DNA from 3 places in the Blautia sp. HCP3S3_G3 genome. Region 2 is predicted to be linked to each of the others. Evidence: predicted binding sites of a transcription regulator. Region 2 holds the regulator's gene; each other region holds the start of a gene.
What was found. Region 2 encodes NrdR, which represses ribonucleotide reductase genes. Its sites were predicted from a motif close to CACAANATNTTGTG; they were not measured.
Positions count from the first base shown of each region.

Region 1: the regulator NrdR is predicted to act here: its motif matches at 1,805-1,818, upstream of ACTNEW_RS12300 (ribonucleoside triphosphate reductase).
Region 3: the regulator NrdR is predicted to act here: its motif matches at 1,717-1,730, upstream of nrdD (anaerobic ribonucleoside-triphosphate reductase).

Region 1 is NZ_JBQHXR010000016.1:40,018-43,308, forward strand. Features, by position in the region: gene ACTNEW_RS12300 (ribonucleoside triphosphate reductase) at 1-1,700, opposite strand, end outside; gene hflX (GTPase HflX) at 2,022-3,263, opposite strand; gene ACTNEW_RS12310 (tetratricopeptide repeat protein) at 3,274-3,291, opposite strand, start outside.
Region 2 is NZ_JBQHXR010000002.1:230,082-233,372, forward strand. Features, by position in the region: gene gdhA (NADP-specific glutamate dehydrogenase) at 1-1,156, shown strand, start outside; gene nrdR (transcriptional regulator NrdR) at 1,406-1,858, opposite strand; gene ACTNEW_RS04790 (YlmC/YmxH family sporulation protein) at 2,004-2,267, shown strand; gene sigG (RNA polymerase sporulation sigma factor SigG) at 2,418-3,197, shown strand.
Region 3 is NZ_JBQHXR010000016.1:21,185-24,475, forward strand. Features, by position in the region: gene nrdD (anaerobic ribonucleoside-triphosphate reductase) at 1-1,701, opposite strand, end outside; gene asnA (aspartate--ammonia ligase) at 2,090-3,097, shown strand; gene ACTNEW_RS12225 (CBS domain-containing protein) at 3,283-3,291, shown strand, end outside.

The sequences.
Region 1 (3,291 bases), on a different contig from region 2:
CTGTTGGTGTAATACGGGGTATCTCCCTTGCTTCCTGCAGTGCGGATATCCGGCCAGCGCTCTCTGTCATGCTTTGCAAGACGGTATGCCGTAGACTCTGCCGGAGTTGCCTCCAGATTGAACAGTTCTCCTTCGTACATTTCCTGATAATCAGAAAGACGGCTGCGCATATGCTCCAGCACTTCTTTCGTAAATTTCTGGGTACGCGCATCTGTCATATCACATCCCAGCCAGCAGGCATTCAGACCTGCTTCATTCATGCCCACAAGACCGATGGTGGAAAAATGGTTGCTGAAACTTCCCAGATATCTCTTGGTATACGGATAAAGCCCCTCGTCCAGCAGTTTGCTGATGACTTCTCTCTTGATATGAAGGGATCTGGCAGCAATATCCATCATATGGTCCAGTCTGCGGTAAAACTCTTCCGGAGTTTTGGACAGATACGCAATTCTCGGCATATTGATTGTTACAACACCCACAGACCCGGTACTCTCACCGGAGCCAAAGAATCCGCCGCTCTTCTTGCGAAGCTCACGCAGATCCAGGCGCAGACGGCAGCACATACTGCGGATATCACTTGGTTTCATATCACTGTTGATATAATTGGAAAAATACGGAGTTCCGTATTTCGCCGTCATTTCAAACAGCAGACGGTTATTTTCTGTATCTGACCAGTCAAAATCTCTGGTAATGGAATAAGTCGGAATCGGATACTGGAATCCGCGGCCATTGGCATCTCCCTCGATCATGGTTTCAATAAACGCCTTATTGACCATATCCATTTCTTTCTTACAGTCTTTGTATTTGAAATCCATCTCTTTGCCGCCCACGATTGCAGGAAGCTCTGCAAGGTCATCCGGCACTGTCCAGTCAAGTGTAATATTGGAAAATGGTGCCTGTGTGCCCCAGCGGCTCGGTGTATTCACTCCGTAAACAAAAGATTCAATACACTTTTTCACTTCCGGATAAGAAAGGTTGTCCACTTTTACAAAAGGAGCCAGATACGTATCAAAAGAAGAAAATGCCTGCGCTCCTGCCCATTCATTCTGCATGATTCCCAGGAAATTCACCATCTGATTGCAGAGTACACTCAGATGTCTGGCCGGAGAAGAGGTGATCTTTCCTTCAATTCCGCCAAGTCCTTCCCGGATCAGCTGTTTCAGAGACCAGCCTGCACAATATCCGGTCAGCATGGAAAGATCATGGATATGAATATCCGCATTTCTGTGTGCATCCGCAATCTCATTGTCATAAATCTCAGACAGCCAGTAATTGGCCGTAACCGCGCCGGAATTGCTGAGGATCAGTCCGCCTACCGAATATGTCACGGTAGAATTTTCTTTTACACGCCAGTCTTCTACCTTTACATAACTGTTGACAATTTCTTTATAATCCAGAATCGTAGACTTCATATTGCGGACTTTTTCTCTCTGTTTGCGGTACAGGATATAGGCCTTGGCCACATCTGCGTATCCTGCCTGAATCAGCACATTTTCCACACTGTCCTGAATATCTTCTACGGAAATCTGATTGTCCTTAATTTTATTCTGAAAATCCGCTGTTACGCGAAGCCCCAGCAGATCGATCATATCTTTGCTGTAATTCTTCTCTTTTGCAACAAACGCCTTATCTATTGCAGCTGTAATTTTCCCCATGGAAAAATCAGCAATTTCACCATCACGCTTCACAACCTGAAACATAGTAATCCTCCTCTGCTTCCTCTTAAATTTCCCCGTAAACCCCTGACGTTTTCAAAGCTGTAGACCTATTGTATCAGAGTATCTTCTTTGAGTCAATATAAAAACACCATATATAGTGTTAATTATTCATCAACACACAATATGGTGTTCGTTTATTCCCTTATATTGGACTGAATAAATCCTGTCATATGCGTTTGTTCATTCCATTGTGTTGGACTGAATAAATCTTGTCATATGCGTTTGTTCATTCCATTGTGTTGGATAGAGCAAACTTTTCATATGGCATTTCTTCATTCTCTTATATAAAACCGAATCCGTTTTTCAATTCATACGAGGATAGATTTCCATGGGAACTCTGGCTTTTACTGCGATTCCCTGGTCTGTATACTCTTCTTCCAGAAGCTGTCCATACTCCCGGATCAGCTGAATCTTGCCTGCCTCCCGGTAGGAAAACAACCGCTCAATATAAATCTGATCTTCCGAAAGCAGTCTGGAGAGAAGATCCTGAAGTTCATCCAGTCCCTGCCCTGTTTTTGCGGAAATCTTCAGTGTATAATCCGCCCTGAAATCCCGGATCTGTCCTTCCGGCACCCGGTCCTGTTTGTTCAAAAGAGTGATAACCTTTTTCCCGGACGCCCCAAGCTGCTGCAGAGTCTCATATACAACATGCATCTGCATCTCTGCCTGAGGATTGGAAACATCCACCACATGAATGATATAATCCGCATATCTGGCCTCTTCCAGCGTACTCTTAAACGCCTCCACCAGATGATGGGGCAGTTTGCGGATAAATCCTACGGTATCCGTCAGAAGAATCTGCTGTCCGTCCAGAAGCGTCAGAAGTCTTGTTGTGGGATCCAGTGTGGCAAATAATTTATCTTCCGAAAGTACCTCTGCTCCTGTCAGCGTATTTAGAAGAGTGGATTTCCCTGCATTCGTATATCCTACGATCGCAGCGGTTTTCAGATTACCGGAAGCTCTTCTGGTGCGGATCAGTTCGCGGTGCTTTTCCACCTGCGCCAGCTCCTCTTTGAGTGCGGAAATCCGGTTCCTGATCAGACGTCTGTCCGTTTCCAGTTTCTTTTCTCCGGGACCTCTGGTTCCAATACCGCCGCCCAGCCTGGAAAGTGACTCCCGAAGACCTACCAGACGCGCGGAACGATATCGCAGCTGAGCAAGTTCCACCTGAATCTTTCCTTCGCTGGTCACTGCTCTTTTTGCAAAAATGTCCAGGATCAGCAGCGTTCTGTCCATGACTTTGCATTCCAGTTCCCTCTCCAGATTATTCATCTGAGCAGGTGAAAGCTCATCATCACAGATAATTCCATTGGCATCCACCGCAAGAGCCAGCGCACGCACTTCTTCTATTTTTCCTTTTCCGATATAGGTTCCCGGATGAACAGCTTCGCGGTTCTGAATAATCTTCCCCACCGTAACTGCACCCGCTGTTGCGGCAAGTTCTTCCAGTTCATCCAGTGAATCACTGATGTCCTCTCCGTAGTCCATCTGTACCCCTACCAGAATCACTCGTTCTTCGATTTCTTTAAAGTCGTAAAACTGCATAAACACACCCTTACTGTGTAGTTCCTAC
Region 2 (3,291 bases):
TTTCCGCGTACCGTGGGTAGATGACAAGGGTGTTGTTCAGGTCAACAAAGGATACCGTATCCAGTTCAACAGCGCAATCGGACCATACAAGGGAGGACTTCGTTTCCATCCGTCCGTTAACCAGAGCATCTTGAAATTCCTCGGTTTCGAGCAGATTTTCAAAAATTCTCTGACAGGTCTTCCGATCGGCGGCGGCAAAGGTGGTTCCAACTTTGACCCGAAAGGCAAATCCGACAGAGAAGTTATGGCATTCTGCCAGAGCTTTATGACAGAGCTTTGCAAATACATCGGTGCTGATACAGACGTACCTGCTGGTGATATCGGTGTCGGCGGCCGTGAGATCGGCTATCTGTTCGGACAGTACAAGAAAATCCGCGGTCTTTACGAAGGTGTCCTTACTGGAAAAGGACTTACCTATGGCGGTTCTCTTGTTCGTACACAGGCTACCGGATATGGTGTGGTTTACATGCTCAATGAAATCATGAAGGCACACAACGATTCTCCGGAAGGCAAGACTGCCATCGTAACCGGTTCCGGCAACGTTGCTATTTACGCAGTAGAAAAACTTACTCAGCTTGGCGCTAAAGTAGTTGCCATGTGTGACTCCAACGGATTCATCCATGATCCGGACGGCATCAAACTGGATATCGTAAAAGATATCAAAGAAGTAAAACGCGGACGTATCAAAGAATACGCAGACCGTGTAGAAAGCGCTACTTATACAGACGGTCTCGGCATCTGGAATATCAAATGTGATGTTTATCTGCCATGTGCTACTCAGAATGAACTTGGTCTTGACGGTGCAAAAACACTGGTTGCAAACGGATGTAAATATATTGTGGAAGGTGCCAACATGCCTACTACTCTGGAAGCAACCAATTATGTTATGGAAAACGGCGTTCTTTTCATGCCTGGCAAAGCTGCCAATGCAGGCGGTGTAGCTACTTCCGCTCTTGAAATGAGCCAGAACTCCATGAGAATTTCCTGGAGTGCAGAAGAAGTGGATGAAAAACTTCACACAATCATGAAAGACATCTTCAGAAAAGTGGATGATGCCGCAAGACGTTACGATATGGAAGAAAACTATGTAGTCGGCGCAAACATTGCCGGATTTGAAAAAGTTGTCGATGCTATGAAAGCACAGGGAATCGTTTAATTCCTGTCTTCTTAAATCATCAGACAAAATTTCTTAATGCAGTAACAGGATTCTTTCCTGTTACTGCTGCACAGAAAAAAGTGTCCACCTGAGACCAGAGCATGTTTGAAAACTGCTCTGGTTCCCGGATGGGCACTTTTCTTTGCCATTATGCCGTTACTTTCAACTTCCTCGCCAGATAGTATTCTGCATTTCAAAAACGGAAGAAGAACCGGATTCTCCTCTGTTCTTTCCGACAATCATCCATCTTTATGGTTCCATAAATTTCTTCAGTTCATCCATAAATGTGCTGACATCTTTAAACTCTCTGTATACAGAAGCAAATCGTACATATGCCACCGCATCCAGATCCTTGAGATGTTCCATAACCACTTCGCCGATTCTTGTACTTGGAATTTCCCGTTCTTCCGTATTAAAAATTTCCCCTTCAATGGAATCCATCATGATTTCGATTTTCTCAATCGGAATCGGTCTCTTATAGCACGCACGCAAAATCCCCGCCTGAAGTTTCGCTCTGTCGTACTGCTCTCTGTTCTGATCTTTTTTGATCACACTCAGCGGAATCGTCTCCACTTTTTCATATGTGGTAAAACGTTTGCCGCAGGCATCACACATTCTTCTTCTCCGGATAGAGTTCGTATCTTCTACCGGTCTGGAATCCACAACCTTGGTATTTTCCTGATTACAAAACGGACATTTCACTGCATTTTCCTCCCCTGCTCATGCATGTAATCCTTCATCATTTTCTGCCGATATTATACTTTATTTTTCCGTTTTATGTCAATAAAAGTGCGGGTATAATGCCGTTTTTTTCTGCATAAATAAATAAAAAAGCTCAGGTTTTCTCATGCGTGTATGTGATCTGAAGCAAAAGGAAATTATCAATACCTGTACCTGCCGCAGTCTGGGATGTCCGGCAGATGTGGAATTCGACTGCAAAACCGGATGTCTCACCGCGCTTATCGTTCCAGGTCCAGGAAAATTCTGCAGCCTGTTCGCAAGAGAAAGCGAATTCATCATCCCCTGGGAATGTATCTGTCAGATTGGTGAGGATATCATTCTCGTCAATATCACAGAAGAAAAATGCTTCCACAAGGAGCACTCCGGATGAACTTTGTCCCATCGCCGGCATTCTGATTCATCTGCGTCATCGTCCTTTGTCAAGGGCTTATATTTTTTATATTTTCCCGAAAAAAGTATATTTATCCTCCCATTTGAGAATCATTTTTAATAGCAAAAGAAGATAAGGAGGATCATTCAGATGGCGCTTAATAAAGTAGAAATCTGCGGAGTCAATACCGCAAAGCTTCCCGTACTGAAGCCTGAGGAAAAAGAGGAACTGTTTAGGCGGATCAGGGAAGGTGATATGGAAGCCCGGGAACTGTACATCAAAGGAAATCTGCGCCTGGTTTTAAGCGTGATCAAACGGTTTCAGAACAGCAGTGAAAATGCAGATGATCTCTTTCAGATTGGCTGTATCGGACTGATGAAAGCCGTTGATAACTTTGACACCACACTGAATGTCAAATTTTCCACATATGCGGTGCCCATGATCATCGGAGAAATCCGCCGTTATTTACGTGATAACAATTCTATACGTGTCAGCCGTTCCCTTCGCGACATTGCCTACAAAGCAATCTACGCAAAAGAGAATTATCTCCGTCATCACGACAAAGAACCCACCATCGCGGAAATCGCAGAAGAGATCGGCATTGAAAAAGAAATGATCGTCTATGCCATGGATGCCATCCAGAGTCCTGTCAGTCTCTTCGAACCGGTTTACACAGAAGGCGGCGATACGCTTTATGTCATGGATCAGATCAGCGACAAGAAAAACCGGGAAGATCGCTGGATTGAAGATCTTTCTCTCCGGGAAGCCATGCAGCGTCTGAATAATCGGGAACGCCATATCATTGAACTGCGTTTTTATGAAGGAAAAACGCAGATGGAAGTTGCCGATGAAATCGGAATTTCCCAGGCACAGGTCAGCCGCCTGGAAAAAAATGCGCTGAAAACCATGAAGAATTATCTTCGTCCATAGAGTGAAAAATCATCCGCTTGCAGAATGAAATTTTATGCAGACAGAGACTTACAACTCATCTGTGTTCGCAGGTTAGAAATTGGATGCATCCGTA
Region 3 (3,291 bases), on a different contig from region 2:
TTCTACCTGCAGACCACAGAGGCTTTCTGCCGGTGTTCCATAGATTGCATAAAGATATCCGTCTTCTTCCTTAAACTGATTTACTTTATCATTAATATATTTCAGAACATCCAGAGCAAACTGTCCATCCTCTTTAATCGACTTGCCATTATAAAGCTCCTGCAGTTCGTTCAAGGCGGTGATTCCGAAAGAAGCTGTCATAGGCTTCAGAATCTTGCCGATTTTTTCATGAGGCTGAAGATGTCCGCCGTAAAAACCGCCTTCACAATAAGCCAGCGGATTGGTGGATGCCCGCATCTGTCCCAGATATTCATAAGTACGGATATGCAGATTACGGATCATCTCCAGATAGAAGTCCAGTACTTCATAAAAATCTCTGCTCTCAGCACGGGCTTTAGCAAGAATCATCGGAAGATGCAGGCTGACTGCACCCACATTAAATCTTCCCACAAATACCGGAACATCCTGATCATCTGCCGGATGCATCCCTCCACGCTCATACCATGGGCTCAGAAAAGCACGGCAGCCCATCGGGCTGATAACCTTGCCATAACGCTTATACATGCTGGAAATATATCCCTTGCCGGACATGGACAGCCAGTCCGGATACATGGTCTTGGAAGAGCATTCCACACCTGCTTCAAAGATATCCTCACAGCATTTGCCAGGTCCATGGATGTTTTCATCATAAAGGAACACAATCTTCGGGAAAAGGACCGGTTTCTTATGGCCTTTCTTGCCCTGTCCTCCCATATGAACTTCCAGAAGAGAAAGACTGCACATCTTCTCAAACCGTTCTGTTCCAAGTCCCAGTGTCACTGTTACAAACGGATAATCTCCACGGGAAGAACCTACCGTATTCAGCTTATACTCAATTCCCTGCCAGCCCTGGTCATAATCCCTGCGAACCTTATCCAGTGCGTATTCAATGGCTTTCTCCTCTCTGCCGCTCCAGTTCGGATCAGAGTATTTCATAAATTCCTGAATGTATTTGTCATAACTCTTCTGGGCATACGGAGCAAGGATCTTATCCACTTCCGGCACCGTAAATCCGCCATACTGCTGAGCTGCAGTACTCAGAATGATATCACCCATAACATCAAATGCCGTATCCAGGGTCTTGGGTTCATTGTACCATACATTTCCCATTTCAAAACCGCCGCTCAGTACAGAAGCAACATCAAACAGACAGCAGTTCATCGTATCCAGACGGGCAGACTGATCGTGGATGTAAATATACCCGTCCTTGCATGCCTGAAGCTCATTGCGGTTCATAAAAAATTTCCGGTAAAGTTCCTTATTCAGTTCATTAAAAATCAGACTTCTCTTGGTGGCAACCAGAGCACTGTCCGTATTGGCATTGCTCTTATCTCCAATGTAGCGGATCGCCTGACTCTTGGTATAAACATCATCCATCATGTGGATAAAGTCCAGTTTATAATTGCGGTAGTCACGGTAACTCTTGGCAACCGCAGGATTCACTCTCTCCAGCGCACCCTCTACAATGTTGTGCATTTCCTGGATCTCAATCTCATTCTTCCCAAGGGATTCCGCATGTTCCTGAGCGAAACGGCAGATAAACTCTTTCTCTTCATCGGAAAATGTATATAAAATACGTGCAGCTGACTTGTTCACCGCAGTTATAATTTTCTGAGGATTAAATTCTTCTCGAGTGCCGTCTTTCTTAATTACATAAATCATACCTGTTCTCCTATATACTACATCTAGTGGGTCAACCCCTCGTTTCCCCCATTTTTTCTCCATATCTGGTGTACTTGTCACAGTATAGCACATATACCAGCAAAAAGGAAGAGGGTATTTATTATCTTATCGGATTTCATAATTTGTACAATTGACCGCTCTGATTTCAGAATCTTCTTCCATAAAAAAACTCCTGTCAGACAGATTTGTCTGTTTCGGATTTCCTTTCTCTTATCTTCTCTTATTTCTTCTTATCATAACATAAGCCGCTCCCAAAAAGCAACCATATGTTCGTTTTTCTTTTTTCAACTTCAAAATTGCAATATCCGCTGTTTCCTGTTATAATGGTCAGCAGTGATTAATTATGTGTAATTGAGGAGGAAATTCCATGGAACAGATTAAGATTCCTGTCGGCTACCAGTCAGATTTAAATCTGCATGATACCCAGGTAGCCATCAAGACAGTGAAAGACTTTTTTCAGCAGACACTGGCACAGAAACTGAATCTTCTGCGCGTTTCCGCACCGATTTTTGTTGCCCCTTCCACCGGTCTCAATGATAACCTGAATGGTGTGGAGCGCCCTGTCAGCTTTGACATCAGGGGACAGGAAGAAAATGCAGAGATCGTGCATTCCCTTGCCAAATGGAAGCGCTACGCACTGAAAAAATACGGTTTCTCTCACGGAGAGGGATTATATACCGATATGGTGGCTATCCGCCGGGATGAAGATGTAGACAACATTCATTCCATCTATGTAGACCAGTGGGACTGGGAAAAAATCATCTCCAAAGAAGAGCGCACAATGGAGACCCTGATCAACACTGTCCGTGCCATCTACAGTGTTCTTCGCAAAACAGAGAAATATATGGCAGTCCAGTATGATTATATCGAGGAAATCCTTCCCCGTGAGATTGCCTTTGTTTCTACCCAGGAACTGGTAGACATGTATCCGGACTGCACCCCGAAGGAACGGGAATACAAGATCGTCAAAGAAAAAGGTGCTGTTTTCCTGATGCAGGTAGGCAAGACCCTGAGCAACGGAGAACGTCACGACGGGCGCGCCCCGGACTACGATGACTGGGAACTCAATGGAGATATTCTGGTTTATTATCCGGTTCTGGATATTGCTCTGGAGCTCTCTTCCATGGGAATCCGCGTGGATGAAGAAGCACTGGATCGCCAGCTTGCCAGTGCAGGCTGCGATGACAGACGGGAGCTTGATTTCCAGAAAGCCATCCTGAATAAAGAACTGCCATACACGATTGGAGGCGGTATCGGACAGTCCCGAATCTGTATGTTCTTCCTTCGCAAAGCTCATATCGGAGAAGTACACGCTTCTCTCTGGCCGAAAGAAGTCATGAAAGAAGCTGCTGCAAATGGAGTCCAGCTTCTCTAACTTCTGCAGCGTCTGATGTTCACCGCTGGAGTGTGTTTGAAAATTGCTTTCATCGGAGAAGAGCCAGATTGTTCTGTCTTCACAATTTTTTCAGAATTTTAATAATCTGTTTTATTGAAATTGCCCAGACTGCATGATATCATAGGAATTGAAAAACAGCAGATCAAATATATGAGGTAATAAACGTGAACATA